2 regions of the Planococcus sp. YIM B11945 genome follow, and region 2 is predicted to be linked to the other one. Evidence: riboswitches for the same ligand, from Rfam matches in the RefSeq annotation. Region 2 holds a riboswitch; the other holds the start of a gene.
The links. Region 2 has a riboswitch for cyclic di-GMP ahead of flgB (flagellar basal body rod protein FlgB). Riboswitches for the same ligand answer to the same signal wherever they lie in the genome.
Positions count from the first base shown of each region.

Region 1: it holds a riboswitch for cyclic di-GMP, as region 2 does, so the genes downstream of both, ACRRQV_RS07020 (WxL domain-containing protein) here and flgB (flagellar basal body rod protein FlgB) in region 2, are expected to answer to the same signal.

Region 1 covers NZ_JBOZWR010000003.1:498,922-511,039, forward strand. The annotation lists gene ACRRQV_RS07010 (glycosyltransferase family 4 protein) at 282-1,457, opposite strand; gene ACRRQV_RS07015 (WxL protein peptidoglycan domain-containing protein) at 2,047-3,054, opposite strand; gene ACRRQV_RS07020 (WxL domain-containing protein) at 3,141-3,710, opposite strand; cyclic di-GMP riboswitch class I at 3,784-3,868, opposite strand; gene ACRRQV_RS07025 (LTA synthase family protein) at 4,300-6,273, opposite strand; gene ACRRQV_RS07030 (S8 family serine peptidase) at 6,711-9,800, opposite strand; gene ACRRQV_RS07035 (hypothetical protein) at 10,366-10,656, opposite strand; gene ACRRQV_RS07040 (LA2681 family HEPN domain-containing protein) at 10,752-12,110, shown strand.
Region 2 covers NZ_JBOZWR010000005.1:39,435-51,552, forward strand. The annotation lists gene flgK (flagellar hook-associated protein FlgK) at 1-1,120, shown strand, start outside; gene flgL (flagellar hook-associated protein FlgL) at 1,145-2,017, shown strand; gene ACRRQV_RS11525 (flagellar hook-basal body protein) at 2,486-3,304, opposite strand; gene ACRRQV_RS11530 (flagellar hook-basal body protein) at 3,318-4,157, opposite strand; cyclic di-GMP riboswitch class I at 4,367-4,451, shown strand; gene flgB (flagellar basal body rod protein FlgB) at 4,530-4,931, shown strand; gene flgC (flagellar basal body rod protein FlgC) at 4,934-5,389, shown strand; gene fliE (flagellar hook-basal body complex protein FliE) at 5,748-6,044, shown strand; gene fliF (flagellar basal-body MS-ring/collar protein FliF) at 6,074-7,711, shown strand; gene fliG (flagellar motor switch protein FliG) at 7,723-8,739, shown strand; gene ACRRQV_RS11560 (FliH/SctL family protein) at 8,732-9,529, shown strand; gene fliI (flagellar protein export ATPase FliI) at 9,510-10,832, shown strand; gene fliJ (flagellar export protein FliJ) at 10,829-11,296, shown strand; gene ACRRQV_RS11575 (flagellar hook-length control protein FliK) at 11,301-12,118, shown strand, end outside.

The DNA.
Region 1 (12,118 bases), on a different contig from region 2:
TGGGCTAACTTATATTATTGAAATTCAAGTGGATGACGAAACATGACAAACTAGAGCGGCCAGAGACTCGCTGCAAAAGGGATAGGCCAAAAAATCATGTATGATGATTTTTTGGCCTATCCTTTTTATTCAAGCATGCATTTTCACTATTCCTTGCTATTCTATCGTAATCGTCTAGGTATATTCCCTATTTCCAAACACGTTCTTTTAAACTTAAATTTTATAGATAGGCGTAAATTTTTTTGTTTCCCCCATAACTAATTCGATTGGTTTACTCTTTTTCACTCCTGATTGCTCTGGATACTTTTTTCAGCTATATTTTTATAAGAAAACTGTATGATGCCTTTACTCATCGCTATCCGTTCCATATCTTTATACATTTTTTTATTGTTTATAATTTCAATAATTAATTCCTTCATTTCACTGATCTTCTCACTAAACAAAAAACGGCAATTACCATTTAAATCTACATGATCAAAACCTTCAATATATTTAAATACACAGGGCTTACCGAGACCAACTGCTTGTTCCCAAAAAACTGAATGCAATCCCGGAAATACTATCAAATCTGCTGCATAAAAGTATCTATAGGTGTGCTCTGGATTAATCCAGCCAGTGTATACTATACTTTCGTTTAACAAACTATTAAACTCCTCTTTATATTGAGGGTCAACTGATCCAAATACTAGAAGTTTAACGTTAGGCTTTTTAATTTCAGCAACGCTTTTCATTAAAAGTAAAATTTGTCTTTTGTTTTTATCTATTTTTCCACCGGTTATTATTAAAAAATCATCTTGTTTTATATTATATTTAGCTCTAACTTCATTGACGACACTAGTACTTCTTGCTTCCTCGACTTTTTCATCGTCAGCTCCTAGGACTAATAATTCGACTTTTTTCTTATTTATTTTATACATATCAATAAGAAAATTAACTCTAGCTGGTGAAACGCCATAAAACTTCTCAGTATATGGTTCTATATCTTTGGCATATTTCTTCCAAATTATTTTATGGAGAATATTTTTTGACACCCAATTAGTAGCACTATTAAAAAAATCAGAATGATTATCTACATATACTTGTATTTCCGGAAAATTTTTTATATATTTAACTACTTGTTTCATGTCGACAAATTGGCATCCATGAATAAAAATTATCTCTGGTTTTACCTGAGAGATAGAGGCGTATAATTTATCATATTTCTTAAACTTTTTATCCAACCTATTCTTTCCGCGTATGGGCAGACGTATCGTTCTAACTCCGTCTTCATTAATGTAATCTGTTTTTTCACTTAAAGTCATTTCTCCTTTATTATTCCAAATCCATCGGGAAGTAATAATCGTAACAGTATGTCCTAGTTTTTTATGATATTTTGTAAGCAAGTTTTCTTGGTAATTCCAACTATCCGTAACTGGACCACATAGACACAAATGCAAAATATCCATTACTTCATTCACTTCCTCTATCAACTAATGGATTATGATATTACTAATCGCAGCATATACTTCTCCGAAAAAACATAAAAATGGACTATTTCTTCATTTCCTATCTAATCCAGCCGCTTTTTGTTCACTTGCTGTACCCTTTTTCTATCTTGAAAGCTTTGTTTTATTTCGCTTTGTTTTATTTCGAATTAATTTTATCATTATTATTAACAAATTAACAGACTATTCAGAATAATTAAATCAGCATACGTGAGTTTTTAAAGTCATCTTCATTGAACAACGAGAAATTTAATATACACGCATTTCTCAAAATTACTTTAGCTTCTTCACTTCCCAATCAGCATCAAAGGCACAAACTGCCAACTAAAGCGCTCAGTTTAAAACTATGCTTAAGTATCGCCTCGAAGCACCAATAAAGCCGCTTCCGACAGTACTCTCTTACTCACCATATTAAATTTTTTCTCTTTTTATATCAAAAAGCTCACGTTCTATCTTCAATATAAAATCCACATCCGGCAGCCGGATGTGGATTTTACTTTACTTTCATTTTAAAAATAGATGAATATATAGCCTCTGCATTCCTCTATCAAAGCCAATCTGTTTACTTTTTCTTTCTTCTCCCCAACAAGAACATCGCCAGTCCAAACAGCACAGCAACAGCAATCCATACCCAAGTCGGTATGCCGCCTTTTTCTTTTTCGTCTGTTTCAGCAACTGGATTTGTCGTTTCTGCAAATTCCTGCACTTCATCATTTGAAATCGAGAATGCTTCATTGACCGCAAACTCTTGGCCGCCGGCTTTGCCGTTAACGACCAGCGTGTAGTCGCCATCTTCAAGCTGTTTATTGTTCCACGCAATCGGATAACGGATTTTGGTTTTTGGCGCCATGATGAACGAATCCATCGTGCCGCTGAACATTTCCGCTCCTTCGCTGTCCTGTACAGCGTACGTGCCCGACACATTGCCTTGGATCAAATCTGCGTTGTTTGCCATTTCAACAAAAACTTGAGCCGTAGTGGGAATAAAACCGGCAGTGCCAACAGAGAAATCCGCTTTTGATTCACCAGGTAAATTCAGCTGGATCGCCACCGCATACGTTGTCTCTGTATTAATGACAAAGTTTGCTTCGTCTTCTCCCACTTCTTCGCTGTCTTCCTTCACTGTTTCTTCAGTCACTTTAATACCGCCAAGAACCGTCTCACCAGAAATTTCCGGCACTGTCAGTTGAATCGGCAATTCCATGGTTTCATTCGCCGGAATCGTTACTGTTTCTTTCACGTCCATATAATCAACCAAGTGAATGCCGCCATCAAGCAACTCGGTATCTTCTGAAGTTGTTTCAGCTTCATAAAAGATGCCGCCGGCCGGAGATGTGTACGCATTTGATTTTTCGACACGTACGTTGATTGGCGTGTCTTTGGTGTTTTCCAATTTCAGCATTAACGTCATTTGCTCGCCCGGTTTGGCATTCAAATCGAAGTAGCCTTTAGTGGCTGGCACTTGGTTTTCGGGGTAAATCGGTTCGACTTGAAGCGAAGACTCCTCTGCAAACGCCAAGGTTGGCAGCATAAGTGAAAATATAAGAAAAGCAAAAATACGTATGTACATGAAATTCCTCCTGAATGGTTGGATGTTGTAGTTCGAATAATTTTCAAAAAAAAACCATGTCCCAAAGACATGGCACGGAATTTAAATTAAGATTGTGGACCATTCGTTAATTCGACTGAAACAGTTGTTGAATAATTGCCGGAAAAAACTTCTTTCGGAAGCAAAGTTAACGTCATTGCAATCGGATCAATTGTAAAGCTTCCCATACCGCCATTACCTTGAGCAGTTAAAATGTTCACTCCATTTGCATTGTCGATGTTTCCACCACTTGTTGCGATCGTGCTTACTTCGGATGAACCGCCATCCACTTTTTGGACTGTCGGCACAGCAAGAGTCAGTTTGTTTTCGCTTAATACACTTCCGTCTTCTGTGAGGCTAAGTGGCTGGGCTTTTACTGTTACGTTCCAGCCATCGCCAGTTCCTCTTGCATCAATGATGCTTGCAATATCAAGTTGTGCAGTAGTGGTTTGAGTGGCACCCGATAATTGCACCATTCCAAAATTTGATGTTGAAACGCCAGTCATCGTAACATTTTCAGCACCTTGGATTTCAGTAGTTGATGTACCTTCTGCTGCCATCGTAGTAGAAGCAAACACCGTAGTCATTAAAGCCAAAGCAGCCGTTCCTGTTGCGAATTTCTTAAACATTGTTGTCATTATATTTTCCTCCCAAATTGCGGGTGGGGTAGAAGATCTATTAAAATGAAAAATTGCGTTTTCACCCTTCACTCTTAGCAACCCAGCCGTCATAGTTGTATAACCGTAGACCTGTAGCTTTGCGTCAACATCTTTCGACATTTTTGCCTTTTTCAAATAAAGAATCGATTTCTGTTTTTCTCATCAATTTCTTACTTGCAGGACTAACTATATAACATAAGTCAGGTACTAAATATAATACTATGTACTCATTTATATGGTTAATATTAAAAAATAATAAGAAAAACAACTCAGATTAATATTTCCATAATTCTCATTTTATTATCATTCATTTGTACAGCTTCTAAAGCTCAAATTATATCGGAATTACGACAAACGGCCACCGAGTTACGACAAAACTCGCCTTAATTACGACAAACCCCTCCTGAATTACGACTACCCGGCCCTGAGTTGCGGCCAGCCGGCAGTATGCATCTACTTGGAATTCCAACATTCATCACTCAGCTTTCCATCTCAAAAAAAAAACCACAAAAAAGCCGTATCCAGAAACCACCTTGGCTCCCAGATACAGCTCTTCAAACTGCTTTATTCATTTCTTAAATCGTTCAATCATGTCTCCATCAAGCACATCATCCGACATTCTTAATTCCTCAACACCGTTCGCATGAATCGGTTTGCACGCTTCCACGTCCACCGTTTTCCCGGCAGCACGGTCGTAGCAGGCGCCTTTTGAAAAGGCACCGTCAGAAGAGGCAATAAATGTCAGATCTTCCGTTACAAACGAGCCATCGCGGAACGTAGCTTGCCGGTTGTCCATATCCCATAGGTTGCGGCCGAGCCAGTGCTGGTCTTCTACTGGGCCGCCGATGATATCCAAAATCGTTGGCGCCATGTCGACTTGGCTGCCGATTTGGTCAAACCTCTCAGGCTTTTCTACACCCGGAACGTGCATAATGAGCGGCACGTTTTTGTCCGCTTCAAAATAACTGAGCGCTTCTTTTGCATCCGCAAATTCACCGAATGCCGGGTCGTCTTTCGTCAGCCCAGTGCTGTGATCGCCGAAAATCACCAGCATCGTGTCGTCCCACATGCCTTTGTCTTTCAAGTCCTGGACAAAATTCCCGATTGCCTGGTCCACAAAATGGATCGACTGCAGGTAATTGCGGAAATGTCGTTTGTCGTAATGGCCATAGCCTTCCATATTGAGCACGTTGTATTGGTCGGGCATTTCAAACGGGTGGTGGCTCGTCAACGAAATGATATGCGAATAAAACGGCTTCTCCAGCTTTTCCATTTTCGCCAATGATTGCTTCAACATATCGTTGTCGTTTATTGCCATGCCGATTTTTTCATCTTTCCCAAAATCCTTTTGGCTGAAGAATGTATCAATGCCAAAGTTATTGTACATGATGTACCGGTTCCAAAAGCTTGGCTCGTACGCATGGAAGACGTTCGTGTTATATCCTTTTTCCTCTAGCGCTTTCGGCAGACTGTCGAATGTGTTTTTTGGATAAAGCATATAAGCTGATCCTTTAGCAGTCGGATAAAGCGACGTATTCAACAGAAATTCCGCATCAGACGTCCGCCCCAGCCCCGTTTGTTCGTAAAAATTCGGGAAGTACAACGCTTCCTCTTTAATAAGCCGGTTTAAATTCGGCGTAATGACATCGCCGTTGATTTTCCGGTCGATAACAAAATTCTGCAGCGCTTCGACTTGCAGCACGATGACGTTCTTTCCTTCAGCCATTCCTGAATACGAGCTCGCTGCCGGCGTGCGTTCGCCCAGCCACTTTTCAACAGCGTCAACTTCCTCGTCGCTGTATACTTTTTTATTGATGTAATTGTCGTTGATGTAGCGGTCGATATTGGCGACGTGAAACCCGAGCAGCCCCGTGAAATTGTACACGCGCATGTTCGAAATCAGCTTGTTGAACTGCCACTCGCCGCCATTTTCCATCGACTTGTTGAATGGCACAAACGTCAACTGATAACCTACGAATAAAACCAGCAGACCCGTGACGAGTCTCGGAACAAACGAATGTTTCGGAGGGGTTATGCCTTTCGTCTTCCGGAAATAAAAGATGAGAAGCGGAATCATCAACAGAACATCCGCCAAGAAAATCAAATCGCGCCAGCTAAACAGTGCAAAGACGCTGTCGCCGACATCGCCCATCTGCCCCATCTGCATAAGCACCGTGATCGAAATGATGTCGCCGAAATAGCGGAAGTAAATCACATCTGCCAAAATCACAAACGACAGCAACAAGTTCATGATAAAAATCGCGACAAGGCGTTTTCTGCCCCGCAAAAATACAATCCAAAACGTTGCCAATAAAATCGTGCCGAGGCTGATCATGGCGACCCCTTCAAAAATATTCAATTCCGTTTCTTTGCCGGTCAGCCAGGCAAAAAACTCTTTTATGTACTCCAGTGGCTCAAGCGTGATAAAGAGCGTCCCGCTTTCTTCAGAAAAAATATAAACTTTCACCAAAAGCAGCACCACAAGAAGCGCCACATCCAATTGCCTTATCAAAAAGCGCGAAGCTTTAGTCAGAAATCCCATGAATTGAACATCCTTTTCCTTTTACAGTATTTCTCTATTTTACCACGGAGGAGAATATTGTGGGATGAGTTGCGACAAAATAGTGATGAATTGCGACAAACCTAATCTGAATTACGACAAAACGTGCGAGTTACGACCTATCCCTTGCGAGTTGCGACAAAATGAAAACGAATTGCGACAAATTCCTAGTGAGTTACGACAAAAACCTTAAACCCAAATTGGAACTGCCCGCTCTCGCGGCCAGCTTAAAAACGCTGGGCGACGTTCAGTTACGACAAAATGTTCTTGAATTACGACCAATCCATCTCGAGTTCCGCTCTAGAGTTCGCGAGTTGCGACAAAAGCCAGCTGAATTACGACATAATTGCCTCGAATTACGCCATTCCCACTCCAAACAAAAAAAGGAAGCCAGCAATCGGCTTCCTCTCCCTTCTATCTTATTCGCGCATCGCCTTAACTTCAGCAGCCTTCATTTTCTGTGAACTGTAAGGCGTGTAGTCGTATTCGTCAATTTCGTACACATACTCATTGCCTAGCGCGTCTGTGTATAAAATGATGTAATAATCGAGATCGGTGTCTAATTTGGTGTAGGTTTTTTTGTTCATCTCATTTACCAAATTGTACGTTTTGAAATCTTTTACGGCATCGCTATAATACTCATCAAACACAAACAAGTCCATCGTAACCGGCGTTTTTACGTCGATTTCCAGGTTCAGCTTTGTATTTTCCCACCAGTAGTCGCCAAGCGGCGTAAACGAATAGGTTTGGGACACGAGCCAGTTTGGCAATTCGTCATTGCTGATTTTGCCTGTTACGGTTTTTACGTTGCCGGCCGCGTTTGTCGCTTTGATGACGTAAGTGAACCAATCGCTGTACCAGTAGTTATATCCGTCTTCATCCAAGCCGTCCCAGTAAAAAGAATTTTTGCCGGCTTGTTGCGATCCGAGTTGGATGGTCCGAATAGGATCGTCGTAGCTGTCACGGATTTCAACCGTGACCGTTGCGTCTTGCGACAATTTATAGAAAACATCGCTGCCGTAGTCGTCGTAAAGCTGGACGACTGATGGGTATTCAACTTCCACTTCGGTCAACACGACTTTCATAGTTCCTGTCGCAGAAACAGATGTTTTGTAATTGTCGACTGCTGTGATTTTGTATTGATACGTGCCATCTGCAAGCAGCACACCGTCTTGGCTTTTGCCATCCCAGACGAATGCGTTCGCTCCGGCTTTTTTCGCTGCTGCCATTTCAATCGTTCTCGCAACTTGGCCGTCTTTTAAGATCTCGACTGTCACGGAAGCTGGTTTGTTGAGCGTATAGCTGAATGAAGCATTTCCTTCTTTCTTCAATGCGAATTCTTTCGCAGCTGTGATAACCGGCTTTTGCCAATCCTGCAAATCAAAGATTTTCGACTTGGCCGTCAATAAATTGCCTACTGCATCTTTCACTTCCACTTGGTATAAGTATTTGCCTTCTGCAACCCATTTTCCATTGTCGTTTTTGCCGTCCCATTTAAGCGTTGTCACGCCTGCATTATAGGATTTATTATTCGTTAAGCGTTTTACTTTTACGCCTTTGTCGGTCGTGACATAGGCAGTCATCGTCACTTTTTCTTTAAACGTGACTTTTACAGCATCTTTCGACTTGCCGTCCATTTTGAACGGAGAAGCTAATACAGAAGTTGATGCAGTCGGTTTAGTAGTATCGATTTTAATCGACATATTGGCATTGGCCAATTTGATTTTATTGGCTCCAACACCGGACAACACCAATTTGTATGTGCCGTCTTTCACTTTCTGGTTTTTGCTGTTGGTGCCGTTCCACTCCGCTTTGCCGGTTTTGGTGTTGACGGATTTGTTCGTAAAGAGGGTTTTGACCACTTTGTTTTTGCTGTCGTAGACTTTTGCCGTAACCGAAGTTTTTTGGTTAAGTTCATACGATACGGCAAGTTTGCCTTTTACAGGCGGCGAGAACACAGCGGACGAACCAACTTTGATCGTCGGCTTGACTTTGTTGGTCAGCTTGACCGTTTTCTTTTTGTAGACGTTTTCTTTGCCGTTCGTCAGTTTCGCGACTACAGTGTATGTCGCATTCGGTGCGTAAAGCCCGTTTTCCATCTTACCGTCCCATGAAGCCGATGCTTTGCCGCCGCCCCATTTTTTCGGGTTGATTAGCTTTTTAACAAGCTTGCCTTTAGAATCCTCGACAAAAACCGAAACTGTCTTGCCTTTTTGGGCAGTGAAGCTAATGCCGGTTTTATTTTTTCCAGAAGCGGTAAATGTTGAAGATCCAGTAATAGAGGACAACGGCGCAGTCGTTTTGCTCAGCGCTTTTGCAGCGTCTACACGTCCAGCACCAAAAAGACTGTCCCATCCCTTTTTCCCTAAATCTTTAGAAGAACTCTCCAAAATGCTTTCCACTTGGTCAGGGCTCAGCAATGGATTTTTCGACAGCACCAATGCGGCTACTCCCGAAACTACCGGTGCTGCCATAGACGTTCCATCCATGTAATCATAAGAGCTTCCAGTGACAGTGGAATAAATATCTTCTCCAGGCGCTGAAACGTCAATATAGCTGCCGTAATTTGAGAAATACGTGATTCGGTCGTTTTTATTCGTCGCACTGACCCCGATCACCGAAGAATAAGCTGCCGGGTAAACAGTGGCGGAAGTATTGTCATTTCCTGCTGCGGCGATGACAGTGACCCCTTTGTCCTTCGCATAGGCCGTCGCCAGATCATACGTATAATCGTAATAATAACCCCCAAGGCTCATGTTGATAACATTTGCCCCTTTGTCCGTCGCATATACGATGCCAGTTATCACATCATACGAGTATGCGCCTGAACCTTGGAATACGTTAACCGGCATGATTTTCACATTCGGCGCAACTCCGGCTACGCCTTTGTTATTGATTGAAGCGGCAATGATGCCAGCAACATGCGTCCCGTGCTCATCGACAGGAAACGTCTTCCCACCAGTCACTGCATTATAAGGTGAAACGATTTTCCCCTTTAGATCCGGGTGGCTCGTTTGGACGCCACTGTCAATCACAGCGACCGTGATGCCTGATGACCCCTTTGTTGAATCCCACGCTTTCGGCGTCTGAATCTTATTCAAATGCCATTGTTTTTTAAAGCCCGAATCTTTCGGTGTGTACGTTTGCTCGATTTCATAATTCGGCTGCACGAATTCAATCGCTTTTTGCTTCAGCAAAAGATCCGCCGCCGCTTTCAAATTAGCGCCTTTTGGCAATGAAACCAGCGAAACTTCGCCGCCCAATAAACTCGAAATTTCTGTTCCGCGGACCGGGCCTAATAGCCTTTTCTTTTGATCAGCCGTTGTATCTTTTTCGAATTTCACAATCAATTCCTGGCTGTCAAATTCCTTTTTGCTATCGAACAGCAAGCTCGTGTTTGTTTTAGCAATTTCCGGCTCAATCGAATAGCCGTCCGCCACCACATCAGTTGATAAAACAAAGAAAAACAACAAAAAACTGATGACCATTAACGGGAAAGTCTTTTTCACCTGCATGTCTCCACATCCTCATTCTTTTTTGAAAAAGTTTTTGAATAAAGCCTTTTAAACATTTCGTTTTACCCCATTCAAACGACCTTTGTAATATCCATTATTGCCCATTAAACTGGAAATAGATAGTCTTTTTCTATCATAAAAAAGAAATAATTACAGGACTATAAAAGACCGATAAATTTAACTAGCCCTCCGCCGAATTACGACCTAATCGATGCGAATTACGACAAACCGGGCTCGAGTTACGCCCAAAATCACGAGTTACGACGTATCCGGGTTGAATTACGACAAACGAACGGTGAGTTACGACAACTCGTGTCCGAGTTACGACAAAAAACCAAGGCCAAAACCTAAACCCAAATTGGAACTGCCCGCTCGCGCGGCCAGCTAAAAAACGCTGGGTGTCGCTGAATTACGACAAACGGCTCTCGAATTACGACATAATGCTCGTGAGTTACGACCAACTCATTCCGAATTACGACCTGCAGCTCGCGAGTTACCACAAACGGCCGCTGAGTTACGCCCTACCTGTTCTGAATTACGACATTCCCTTCCCGCACGATCAACTGCCACGAGCTTTTCCGCCCTTTCGCATTTCGCTCCAGCGAAATGCATCCATCATTTTTTTAGCTAACTTATTTTTCTTCACTTCCTGCTCAAAACCAAAAGACTGATTGGTACTCCCCGCGCGCCTCCTGTCAAAAAGAGAGACATTTCTCCTGCCAATATTTTCTTCATGAAGTTTACGCTCCTTAACAAGCACTCTTCGCATTTCTACCTGCATTCTTGAACCCTTTACATGCATTTCCATCTCTTCTACATGAAGTTTTCGAAATTTAACAAGCACTTCCAAATCCGCCGACACCTAACAAGGATGAACCTTCCACTTCTTTCCTATACAATAGATATATCAAAACGAATCGACAGCATAATTCCAGGAGGGTTCCCATGGCGACATTAAATGACATTATCCAATCCGATAATTACGCTCAATTTGAGACGAACGAAGTCTATCAGGCAGCACAGCTGCTTTTGCAGCAGTTTCAGAAGACGAACCAGGAACCGGAAAAACTCGAGAAACTGATCGATCACTTGAAAAAGCAGCTTGAAGGCCAGGCGGCGTATCCGCTTGCGGTGCTGCTCGAATGCGGCCAGCTTGGCATTCGCCATCAGCTGCTGAAGGAATGGAACAGCCCACTCAAGCAGCGCCAGCTGTTTTTGTTTGAAAGCATTCATTTCCAGTTCCGCGGCAAAGTGCCGCCGATTATTTGGAATCAAATCTGCTTGAATTATGCTGAGACGCTGATTCACTTGGGCCGCTCCATCGAAGGGCTTCAAGTGGTCGAGGAAATGATTGAAGCGGACGATGATCCTGCGTTTTCACGAAAAGAAGGCGAACGGGGATGGGGTCTCGTGTTTTATTCCGCGTTTCTGCGGGATCCGGTTGAGAAGGCTGAGGCGCTGCATGCCGCTAGAAGTTTGCTGCGGCGCTCGCATGAGAAAATCGACGACGAAAGCGGCCGCGCGTTTTACGCGGAACGCTTGAAGCTTGCGGAGACGATGCTGAATAAACTCGGGCCAGTCGATGTGACAGGCTACAAACCGAACTTCTTTGATGGCCGCGAGAAAGACTACCGCGACTGGTGTGCAGAACACAAGCTGCTGCTGAATGGCACAAATGAAATCGATCCGGGGCGCATGATGAAAGTCGACGCGCTCCGCTACAAGCCAAAAGGCGTTGACAAAAATCAGGACGCTTTCCTCATCCGCCATATGGATGCACTGGTTTCTGAATACACGGCACTTCGCTGGACGCTGTTCGAAGCGCTCCACCAAAAAGCAGAGGAGCCGAATAAAACCGAACAGCTGAAGAACGTCTTCCGGCAAGCCTTTTCGCTGTTCGATAAAATTGCATCTTTCCTGAATCACTACTACAAACTCGGCGTGCCCGAACAGCGCCTAAGCATGCAGCGCATCTGGTTCGAGGACGACCATCCGACCAAACCGCTCAAGCCTTTCATCCGGGACTCCGAAAATGGCGCATTAAAAGCCCTCTACTGGCAGTCGAAAGAGCTGTTCGGCTACGAAAAATCAGAACAGCAAAGCATCCTGATGCTCCGTGCGTTCCAGCTGCGCCAACAGTTGGAAAAAAGTTTCGTGCAGGTCATCAACACGCAACAAGAAGTGGCCACAGAAGGCGAACTCCGGAAGCACCAAATGACGCAAAAAGAACTCGAACGCCTGGCGATGCTGATGGCGTCGAGAGCAAGAAATGGCTTGATGTACTTGGGCTTTTCACTTGGATGATGGGGAAG
Region 2 (12,118 bases):
AAACATCGCAAACGCCAATACGAAAGGCTATTCTCGCCAACAAGTAAACTCCAGCGCGTCGCCTTCGCTTGATATTTGGACAGCGAACGGCACCGGCCAATTGGGGACCGGCGTCTCGCTTGACTCGATCACCCGTGTGAGAGACCGCTTTCTCGACAGCCAGTACCGCGACCAAGCGTCAAACCTTGGCAAAGCGGCGATTGAGCAAGATACATACGACCGTTTGGAAATGGCGGTCAACGAACCAAGCGACACTGGCCTTCGTTCTGCGATGGACCAAGTGGAAGCGGCTCGCCAAGATTTGGCGAACGACCCTGACAGCCCTGCAGCTAAAGCGGTTTTAAAAGAACGCGCAGCGGCGTTTCTGGATACAGCGAAATCGATGAACAAATCGATGGACAACATCAAGGGGGATCTGAACTTGCAGCTGGACGAATCGGTTGCGCAAGCGAATGATTACCTAAAACAAATTGCTGAACTAAACAAAAGCATCAAAGCAAACGGCAGCCAGTCGAATGATTTGAAAGATAAGCGCGATGTATTAGTGGAAGAGCTTGCCAAACTGTTGCCGATCGAAGTAAAAGAAGTGGGCGGCATGTACACAATCAAGTCGAATGGGGCTTCTCTTGTAGACAACACCACACCGCCAGCTGAGCTTACAGCCGCTTCGATTACGAAAGATACGGGCGGAAAGTTGGGCGGCATCGTCCAATCGTTGGAAAATGTAGGAACGGTCAAAGGCCAATTGGAAACAATGGTTTCTCAGTTTCAAGCGGAAACCGGCGATTTGATTAGCGGAGACGGAATTGACAACATGAGTGTTAATCCCAACTTTACGGACTTAACGAGCACGGCTCCAGCGGGATCAAGCGCCAAAGGATTGTTCCAAAGCCTAGTCAGTGAACTTGGTGCGAAAAGCCAAGCTTCTCAAAATACATTGGCCAACAACGAAGCGGCACTTCTGGCAACAGACAGCCGCCGCCAATCGGTGACCGGCGTTTCGCTTGATGAAGAAATGGCGAATTTAATCATGTATCAACATTCATACAGCGCGGCTGCACGATTGGTGTCAATGACGGATCAAATGCTTGATACCATCATCAACCGCATGGCGAACTAATCGCAGGTAAATGGGGGCAAACAAATGAGAGTCACACAGCAAATGATGCAGCAAAATTCAATTCGCCAGATGAACCAAAACTTGGACCGCTTCAACAAAATCAACAACCAAGTGGCATCCGGCAACAAAATTCAGCGTCCGTCTGACGACCCGAACGGCGTCTCAAAAGCGATGAATTTGAAAAGCGCTTTGGCTGCCAACGAACAATACGACCGCAACACCACCGAAACAAAGTTGTGGATGGATGAAACCGACCAGACAATCGGCGAAATGGTCGATGTCATGCAGCGCGTCCGCGAACTGGCGGTTAAAGGAACCACTGGAACGTTAAACGACACAGATCGCCAGGCGATTCAAGCTGAAGTTACGCAGTTAGCTGAACAAATGCGCACGTTCGGCAACAGCCAAGTGAACGGCAAGTATTTGTTTAACGGAACGAACGTGAAAGAAGCGCCATTTCCTTCAGAAGGCAAGATCGACATGAATGCTTTGGCGATCAACCAAGATTCCAAAATGTTCGCAATTGGCGACGGCGTCAGCATCAAAGGGAATGTCACAGCGGATGAGTTGTTTGGCACAAAAGACGCCAACATCTTTGCTACACTTTCCAAGATTTCCGAAGACATCTCGTCTGCAGATTTAAGCGAAATCGATGCCGATATGAATCGCATGTTAAGTGCAGCTGCTATAAACGGCGCGCGGCTTAACCGGGTAGAAGCGGTTGAAAACCGTGTCGCCGACAGCAACATCCAACTGAAATCGATGTTGTCGAAAATCGAAGACGTTGATTATGCAGAAGCGATGATTCAACTGAAAAGCGAAGAAAGTGTTTATCAAGCAACGCTCGCTGCTTCAGCCAAAATCATTCAACCAAGTTTAATGGACTTTTTACGCTAAACAAAAAGCAATTCGCCTCTCGCGAATTGCTTTTTTTCATGGGCAGAAAAGGCTGGAGTTTTTACGGGGTTTTTGTTGGCTAGGTGTCTCCGGAAAAACGATTTTTACAATGGCAATCAATTTTTCTAAAGGCGTTTTTCCTATTTTAGCAGTATAGTTGGAATGCCATTATTCTTACTTAAAATACCTAAATGGAATAAAAAGTGAATAATATGACTTATCAAAATTCCTGTTTCTTCTATTATATACAAATTAGATAAGGCCTTAGTGTAGGATTTAAAACTTGGAGCAGAAAATCGCTTGCTTATCAGTAGGCTGGTAAACGTAGTTTTTCGTCAAAAAGTTTAATGCTTTTGCGCTATTTAATCGAATGCAAACTGGCAAAGACGTCTGAAGAAAACAGCGAAATTTGCCGAAGGCCAAACCAATAAAAAAAGAGCAGATGCAACTTGGCATCTGCTCTTTTTCTTATCCCTTCATCGTGTTGACTAAGCCCATCATGTCATCAGCGAATTTGATCGATCGCCCTTGGGATTCAAGCAAGCGTTGAGTGGAAATCAATTCCGTCATTTCGTCCGTTAAATCGACATTCGACATTTCAAGTGCGCCTTGGCTAATGTTCACTGTGCCATCGCCAAGTTGCAATGTGCCGTTCGCTAGTTGTTCGGCTTCCGTTCCGGGAAGCTGGTAGTTGTTGCCGCCTAATTTTTCAAGCATGTTTGGCCGGTTGACCGTCGCGATGCTTAATTGGAATTGAGTCGGTTGTTTAGCGGGGTCTTTATAAGTCACTTCAACGAGGCCGTTTTCATTTGTTTTAATGGATTTGTAATCTCCGTCAAAGGAAATCGGCTGGTTGTTGCTGTCGAGCACGGCAGCTCCGCTTGCAGTAACCAAGTTTACTTGGTCGCCGTTAGGCTGAACGTGGAACGAACCGTCTCTTGTGTAAAGCGTTCTTCCTTCAGACGCCACCCGGAAAAATCCGGAATCGCCTTGGATCATAAAGTCGAGCTGGTTACCGGTTTGCTTAATGCTTCCTTGCTCGGTGCGGATACTCGTGTGTGTGTTGATTGCGCCTGCTCCAATTCGGATTCCGTAAGGAGTGGATCGGCCGGCTTCACGCTGCGGCGTCGCTTGCCGTTCAAACGACTGAACCAACGCATCCGAGAAATTTGCTTCTTGGCGTTTGTAGCCTGATGTGTTGACGTTCGAAATGTTGTTGGCAATCATATCGACTTTTTTCTGCAGCTCACGCATTGTCGTGGCTGCTGTATTCATTTGGATATTCATCTAGTTAACCCCCTTAGTAAATCCGGCCGATTTCATTGACGGCTTTTTCCATGCTGCGGTCATACGCTTGAATGACTTTTTGGTTGGATTCAAAGCCGCGGTACGTGCTCATCATCTCCGTCATCGTTTGCGTCAAATCGACATTGGACTGTTCAAGAAACCCTTGGCGGACAAAAGAAGCGGAATTGGCTAAAAGCGGAACCTCTTCAACTGACTGCGGAACATTTTGCGGATTTCCTCCCCAACGCAGCAAGCCTTGGCCTTCTTTCACCAATTGCGCCGGATCTTCGGTATATCCAATCCACAAGCTGCCAGCCGTTGTTCCATTTTCCAAGGAAATCTGCCCATTGTCTTGAATCGAAAACTTCTCGGATCCAACATTTATAGGAGATAAGTCACGTCCTAAGACGGTGTGTCCGTCACTAGTCTTTAAGACCCCATTTTGATCAACGGTAAACTGGCCATTTTGGGTATAACGAATGTCGCCGTTCTCGGTTTGCACCCCGTACATGATGGTGCCTTTTTGCCCAGTGTCCGGATTGACCGGCAGCAGTTCAGACATTAACGCAACATCCGTGGAATTTCCGGTTTCTTTTAATGCGCCTTGCAAAAAAGAAGGAATTCCTTCCTGGGCATAAACCCCGGTGTTCAACGTGCCAATCTTGTTGGAACCGCCTGCAGCAGGGGTGCCTTTGCCCATTGCACTAAGCAACTGCTCCGGAAAAGCGCGCAAGACGGTTTGGTCTTGTTTGAATCCTGGAGTGCTGGCATTGGCCAAGTTATTGGTTAGAATTTGTTGTTTTCGATTATGGGCCATTAAGCCGGATGTGGCAGTGTATAAACCACGAAACATAGACAGGTACTTCCTCTCATTGAAGAATATGATGATTATTTCGTAAGCTTAACACGTATTTAGGAATATTTATATATATTAATGGAAAATACAGTAGAAAAAAATTTTAAAAGAAAAATATACAAATTAATAGAATCATGATACTATGTGTTGGAACATTTATTTTAAAATAGTACAAATTGACGAGTTTAAAATAGAGCAGTTACAAAAACGATAAATGGCAAACTTTTCGAAAGAAGAGGACGCAAAGCCACGGGCCTACGTACAAAGTTATAAGGCAGCCGGGTTGCCGAAAGATGGATTGTTTTACGTAAATCCACCTTTTTTAAGGTGGATTTTTATTTGAAAATATATAGGCAAAGGGGCAGAAGGATGAAACTTTTTTCGCAATCTTTTCAGTCATTGGAACAAGGATTATCAGCGGCCACATTAAAACAGCGTGTCCACTCTTCTAATATTGCAAACGTCGACACGGCAAATTACAAAAGCAAGCATGTCGATTTTCAATCTACGTTAAATGGAGTTTTGAAAGACTCTGCCATTTCCAGCTATAAGACAGATCCAAGACACCTTTCGTTTGGAAATGGTTCTTCATCATCGAATCCTGCTATCAAGGTGAACGAATCCTCGCAATACAACGCGAACGGCAACAACGTCGACATGGACTTAGAGATGTCCGAGTTGGCGAAAAACCAATTATGGTATAACGCAATGACCGACCGCATGAATGGCAAGTTCAATAGTTTGCGTACAGTCATTAGTGGAGGGCGGTAAACATGAGTTTATTTAATGGATTGAATATCAGTGCTTCAGGATTAACGGCAAACCGTTTGCGGATGGACGTTGTTTCTTCTAATATCGCGAACGCCAATACCAACCGTGCAAAACTGGTTGATGGCGAATGGCTGCCGTATCGCCGAAAAACGGTTGAGCTGACACAGAACGGAGTTTCTCCATTCGAACAAAAACTGCAATCGACGATCAATAAAGGCAATGGCGAAGTATCGGGAGTCAACGTTTCCCGCATCAAAGAAGACCAAGCGCCATTTGTGCAAACATACGATCCATCTCACCCGGATGCCAACGAAGAAGGCTACGTCTTATCTTCCAATGTGGATCCTGTAAAAGAAATGGTCGACTTGATGTCGGCTACTCGTTCATATGAAGCGAACGTCACAGCGATGAACGCTTCAAAAAGCATGTTTATGAAAGCATTAGAAATCGGCAAATAAGTTAGAACAGTGTAATTCTTAATAAGCCGCTTCGGTCGCTTTGGGCATAGCTCCCGCAAGAAGCCAGGAAAATCGCCTGTCTTCTTGCTTCGTCGGCCTACGCCTGCGCCCTTGGACGCGCCGAAGCTAAGAAATTTCTTAATTTCATATGAAACTACAAGTAAAAGTCTTATTTTATAGCAAGTCGACTAAAAGATATGGAGCAAAACAGCGGAGACTCCCGCGGGAGCAGCGTAGCGATGAAGTGCCCGACACTCGGGCGCTTAGCCCGAGTTAGTTCGGCGCAAGCCCGCAGGAAAGCGGAGCTGTTTTGCGGAATATCACTGCCACCACATTCTAAAACGTAAGGGAGTGCACCATGGATAAAATTAGCATGCTTCAAACCCCAATGATTCAAAGTCCGGCCGCATCAAAACCGAATTCCGAAAACAAGACGGAAGGTTTTGGAGAAATTTTCAAAAAAGCGCTGCAAGATGTAAATGCAGCACAAAACGAATCCGATAAACTGACCGGCCAATTGGTAACCGGCCAAGTGGAAGATGTCCACGAAGTGATGATTGCTGCGCAAAAAGCGAGCCTTTCACTCGAAATGACCGTGCAAGTGCGCAATAAAGTAGTCGAAGCTTACCAAGAAGTGATGAGAATGCAATTATGATCCTTGATAAGATGAGGGATGAAGCGTAAATGAAAGAGAAGATAGCAGGATTTAAAGAGAAAGTTACACAATCATGGGGCGCATTTTCGCCGACAATGAAGTGGACGGTAGCCGGTTCGTTTTTTGCTACCCTCATTTTGCTGTTTGTTTTCGTGTTTTTCAGCAATCAAGAACATTACGGAACACTTTACTCGGGTCTTACAGCTTCAGAAGCGGGCGAAATCAAAACCGCTATTGAAGAACAAGGAATTCCGGTTGAAGTGTCATCGGACAGCACGACGATTAGTGTGCCGGAAGAAGAAATCGCCAATTTAAAAGTGAACTTAGCTGCCGAGGGAATTCCGGAAAGCGGCAATGTCGATTACGGCATTTTTAGCGAGAACATGGGGCTTGGCATGACCGACCGCCACTTTGATGTGGTTGAGCGGGACGCCATGCAAAACGAGCTCGCTTCGTTGATTAAACAAATCGACGGCGTTTCGGAAGCGAACGTTATGATTACCTTGCCAAAAGAAAATGTTTGGATTACCGATGAAGAGCAAGTAGCGACCGCATCGGTAGTTATTCAAGGCGATCCGACTTTCCAGTTGGATCCGAAACAAATCAACGGCCTTTACCACTTGATCAGCAAAAGTGTTCCGGATCTGCCGGCTGACCAAATTGTGATCATGGACCAAAACGGCCAAGTGTTTGAAGCAGAAGAAGAAAACAAAATGGACACAAGCTTGTCTGTTTACCAGCAGCAAAGTGAAATCAAAAAAGACATTGAACAAGACATTCAGCGCCAATTGCAGCAAATGCTCGGTTTGACGCTTGGGCAAGACAAAGTGGTCGTATCGGTTATGACCAGCATGGACTTTACACAAGAAAAACGGGAAGAAAACCTCGTTGAAGCGGTCAATAAAGAAACAAACGAAGGCATCGACATCAGTGTTGAGCGAATCGTTGAAACGTATTCGAGCGAAGGCGCAACCGTTGATGACACAACCGGAACGGGTGAGACGGAAATTGCCAATTACCCGGCAGCCGGTGAAGGCGGCAACACCGAATCCGAAAAAACCGAAGAGCGGATCAACCGCGAAGTCAACCGGATCAACCGCCAAATCGAAACAAGCCCGTACGTGATTGACGATATTACGATCAATGTCGGCGTAGAACCCCCGAATCCACAAAACCCGGCAAGTTTAACGCAAGAAAACATTGACGACATCAGCAATCTATTGAAAAACACCGTTAGCACTTCGCTTAGCATGAGCGGAAAACCCGTGACGGATGAAGAATTAGACACCCGGATTTCGGTATTTGCCACTGAATTCCAAGGAAAACCGGCTGCGGTTGCCACTGCAGAACCAAAACCGGCATCGTGGATCGACACGCTTACCGGCAATTTATTGTTTATGATCATTGCAGGAGTGGCAGTAGCGTTGCTTGCAGTTGTGCTCGTTCTTGTTTTGCGCAAGAAAAAGTCAAAAGAAGAAGCACTCGAAGACTTTAATTTTGATATGTTCACTCAACCAATGAGCATAAAAGAAGATGGAATAGAAGAAATTAATTTTGATGATTTAAGTTCAGTTACCAATCCGAAACGGAAAACGATTGAGAAACTGGCGAAAGAGCGGCCGGACGACTTTGCGAAGTTGTTGCGGACATGGATGGCTGAAGAGTAGGAGAATGGCACATGGTTAATCAAATCACAAAAAAGCTGACAGGTATTCAAAAAGTAGCTGTGTTGCTCGTCGGGTTAGGGCCTGATGTATCTGTTGAGATCTTTAAACAGTTGACGGAACAGGAAATCGACCAATTGACGCTGGAAATTTCGAATGTTCGCCAATTGAAAAACAGCCAAACAGAAGAAGTGTTGAGTGAATTCTACGGAATGATTCTTGGACAGGACTTCATGAGCGAGGGCGGATTGGATTACGCGCGGGAAATTCTTGAAAAAGCATTGGGGAAAGATAAGGCATTGGACACCATCGGCCGTTTAACGAGCCGATTGCAAGTAAAACCGTTCAATTTTGCGAGAAGAGCCGATCCGAACCAATTGTTGAGCATTTTACAGCACGAACATTCCCAAACAATTGCGCTTGTTCTTTCTTATTTGGATTCCAAGCAATCTTCGCAAATTTTGTCCCAACTGCCTGCTGAAAAACAAGCGGAAGTGGCACGGCGAATTGCGTTGATGGAAAGCACATCGCCTGAAGTGATTCACCAAGTGGAACAAATACTCGAGCGCAAGCTGACCGCAACCGGTTCTCAAGACTATGCCGCAACGGGAGGGTTGGAAGCCATTGTCAAAGTGCTGAGCAAAGTTGACCGCGGCACCGAAAAAACCATCCTCACCGAGCTGGAAAAAAATTCACCGGAATTGGTCGAAGAAATCAAGAAACGGATGTTTGTCTTCGAAGACATCGTCTTGTTGGATACGCGTTCGGTTCAGCGGATTATCCGCGAAGTAAACGACGCCGATTTGACGTATGCACTGAAAGTGGCGAACGAAGAAGTGAAAGATGGCATTTACCGCAATATGTCTGCACGTAGAGCCGAATCGATCAAAGAAGAAATCGAATTGATGGGCCCTGTGAAACTGAAAGATGTGGAAAATGCTCAAACGAATATTGTGGCATTGGTTCGCAGCCTGGAAGAGAAGGGTGAAATCATCATTTCCCGCGGTGAAGGGGATGAAATGATTGTCTAACATCATTCGCTCTCAAATCACCGTGCCGCACGACACAAAAATTATCCAGCCAAAAAAAATAGAAACCAAAAAATCCGTTTTCGCAGACCGGAAGTTAACTGCCGGCGAGCAAAAACAGTTCATGTTGCAAGAATTTGAATCACTGGAAACTCAGTATGTCCAATTGCAGGAAAAAATAAAACGCGAGCAAGAAGAAGCGCAAACTGCCATTGAACAATGGTGGCGAGAAAAACAGGAAGAAGCGGCGCGAGAAGCCCAGCGGCTTGCTGAAGAAGCATCTGCCCAAGGATTTCAAGCGGGTTTCGACCAAGGCGTGCTCGAAGCAGAAAACGAATTTCGGGAAAAACGGCAAGACATGCAGCAACTACTGGAAACCGCCTATGCTGAAAAAGACAAAATCATTCAGCAAGCGGAACCGTTTTTATTGGAACTCAGCGTGAAAGTGGCCGAAAAAGTGATTAAAACAGAATTAAAGCAGCACGGTGAACAGCTAATCACCGTCGTTAAACAGGCATTGATGCAAGTTGAAGAGTCCGAAGACGTGCTCATGCAAGTGTCTTCGGAAGACTACCCGGTCATTCTACCCTTTTTGGAAGAACTTAAAACCTATGTTCGGGCAGATTCTGCATTAAAAATTATTCCCGTTGCCAATTTAAAAAACGGGGACTGCATGATCCATACCGCTAGCGGCTCATACGATGCGACGGTCGACGGCGAATTAACGGAAATTAAAAAGCAATTGCTCATGTATTTTGAGGAGAAGACAAACGATGACCTTTCGGAAAGATGAGTATTTGGCGTTACTAGATGAAATCGAGCCGGTAAAAAAACACGGCAAAGTGGTTCAAGTGATCGGTTTGACGATCGAATCCCGCGGTCCCTACGCCAAAATGGGCGAGCTGTGTTTGCTTTATCCGAACCAACATGACCGGCCGATTGAAGCGGAAGTCGTCGGTTTTAAAGAAAACAAAGTATTGTTGATGCCGCTGCGGGACATCTCGGCAATCGGGCCGGGCTGTTTGGTGGTGGCGACTGGATCACCCCTGCAAATCAAAGTAGGGCAATCCATTTTAGGAAAAGTATTAGACGGCATGGGCAAACCGCTCGATGAAAGCACGCTTCCAAAAGGCTTGACCAATTATTCAACGAACAACATGCCGCCGAATCCGCTGAGCAGGCCGCGGATCGACAAGCCGCTTGAAGTGGGCGTCCGCGCTATTGACGGGTTGTTGACGGTCGGCCAAGGCCAGCGCATCGGCGTTTTCGCCGGAAGCGGCGTCGGTAAAAGTACGTTGATGGGCATGATTGCCCGCAATACGGAAGCTGACATCAACGTTATTGCGCTAGTCGGTGAGCGGGGCCGCGAAGTCCGTGATTTTATTGAACGCGATTTAGGCCCTGAAGGCTTGAAAAAATCCGTGGTTGTGGCGGCGACGTCTGATCAGACACCGCTTCAGCGCATAAAAGGTGCTTTAACGGCTACGGCGATTGCGGAATACTTCCGCGATCAAGGAAAAAACGTCATGTTGATGATGGATTCGGTGACGCGGTTTGCAATGGCGCAGCGCGAAGTTGGGCTGGCAGTTGGCGAACCGCCGACAAGCAAAGGCTATACGCCGAGCGTGTTTGCATTGTTGCCGAAGCTTTTGGAACGGTCCGGCACATCGAGCAAAGGATCGATTACCGCGTTTTACACAGTCTTGGTGGACGGCGACGACATGAACGAGCCGATTGCCGATGCGGTCCGCGGAATTTTGGACGGGCACATTGTGCTCGACCGGAAAATTGCCCAAAAAGGCCAGTTTCCAGCGATCAACGTCATGGCCAGTGTCAGCCGGGTCATGCACGAAGTGGTTTCAAAAGAACATAACCAAGCGGCGGTCGAGTTTAAACGACTGCTTGCATCTTATAACGCATCAGAAGATTTGATTAATATCGGGGCGTATAAAAGCGGGGCAAACAAAGAAATTGATGACGCCATCCGTTCTTATCCACTCATTCGCGAATACTTGCAGCAAGACATTTACGAAAAAGCAAAACTGGAAGAAAGCGCAGGCCGCTTAACAACGCAATTTGGAGGAGTGCAAACGTGACACATTTTAACTTTCGGTTTCAAAAGATTTTGGATTTAAAAGAAAATGAAAAAGGCTTTGCACAAATCCAAATGGCGGATGCGATCAAGCAAGAAGAAGTCGGCTATCAGAAAAAACAAGCGATTTACAACAAGCTGGAAGATGCCGAGCAGTTAAAAAAAGAAAAACAGCAAGGCGGCGTCAACATTTCAGAATTGCGGATGCTGATGGATTACATCCAACAGCTGCAAGACCAATTGATGTTTTCAAACCGTGAGCTGGAGCATTTGCAAAAGAACGTTGTAAAAACGCAAACGCATTTGCAGGACAAAGCAAAAGAAGAAAAAACATGGATCAATTTGAAAGAACAAAAATTGATTTTGTTTGAAGAACAAGCGAAAGCGGAAGAACAAATCTTTTTTGATGAAATCGCCAGCACCCGGTTTTTCCGGAATTCACAAGCCAGCTTAGCGGAAAGAGGGTGAACCGATGAACACCATATCGTTATCTTTCCAAACACCGATCAAGCAAACAGGCAAGGCTTCGGAAACCAAAACCGCGTCTGCAGCGACAAGTGAAACTGTCGACTTTGCTTCATTGTTGAATGCAGTGTCAAGCGGAACTGCTGAAACGCAAACGACTACGGAAGACCAGAAACAAGAGCTTCTCGGAAAACTGGAGCAAATGCTTGAAGGGCTAGAAAAATTGCCGCAAGACAATTTGACGCCGGAACAGCAGGAGATGCTGCAGGCATTGATGCAATTGCTGACTCCACAAGCACCAGCAGAAAGTTTGGCGCAAGGAACGAGCGCAGTTGAAGGTGTTAGTGAGTCTCCGGCAAACGCCGTTGCCAGCCAACCGATATTGAATGGAAAAGCTGTCATTAATCCTGTGCCGACAGAAACAGTTGCATCATTAACAACAGAAACACCAACAACAGAGCTGGCAGCATCCACTCCCGCTGCAGCAGCCGTCATAGAAGAACCGGCAGCGAAACCGCTTGCGCTTAGCCAGCCGGCTATCGAAAAATTGGCAAGCGATCCAACAGCCCAAGAAAAGCTGATAGGCTTGCTTGAAGAAGCGATTCAGGAACTGAAAAAGATAACAGAACCAGCACCTCCAGAAAACAAGGACGCTCCGAAAGTTCCGGGCAATCCGAAAAACTTAGACGAGGCATTCGGCAAAGTGACCGCATTTGTCCAACAGCTTGAAACAGAGCAACAAGAAACCGAAGCTAAAGCATCCGTCAAGCAAGTCCAGCAATTGGAACAAGTGCTGAAGCAAGTGACCGGCTTAGTGCAAGAACC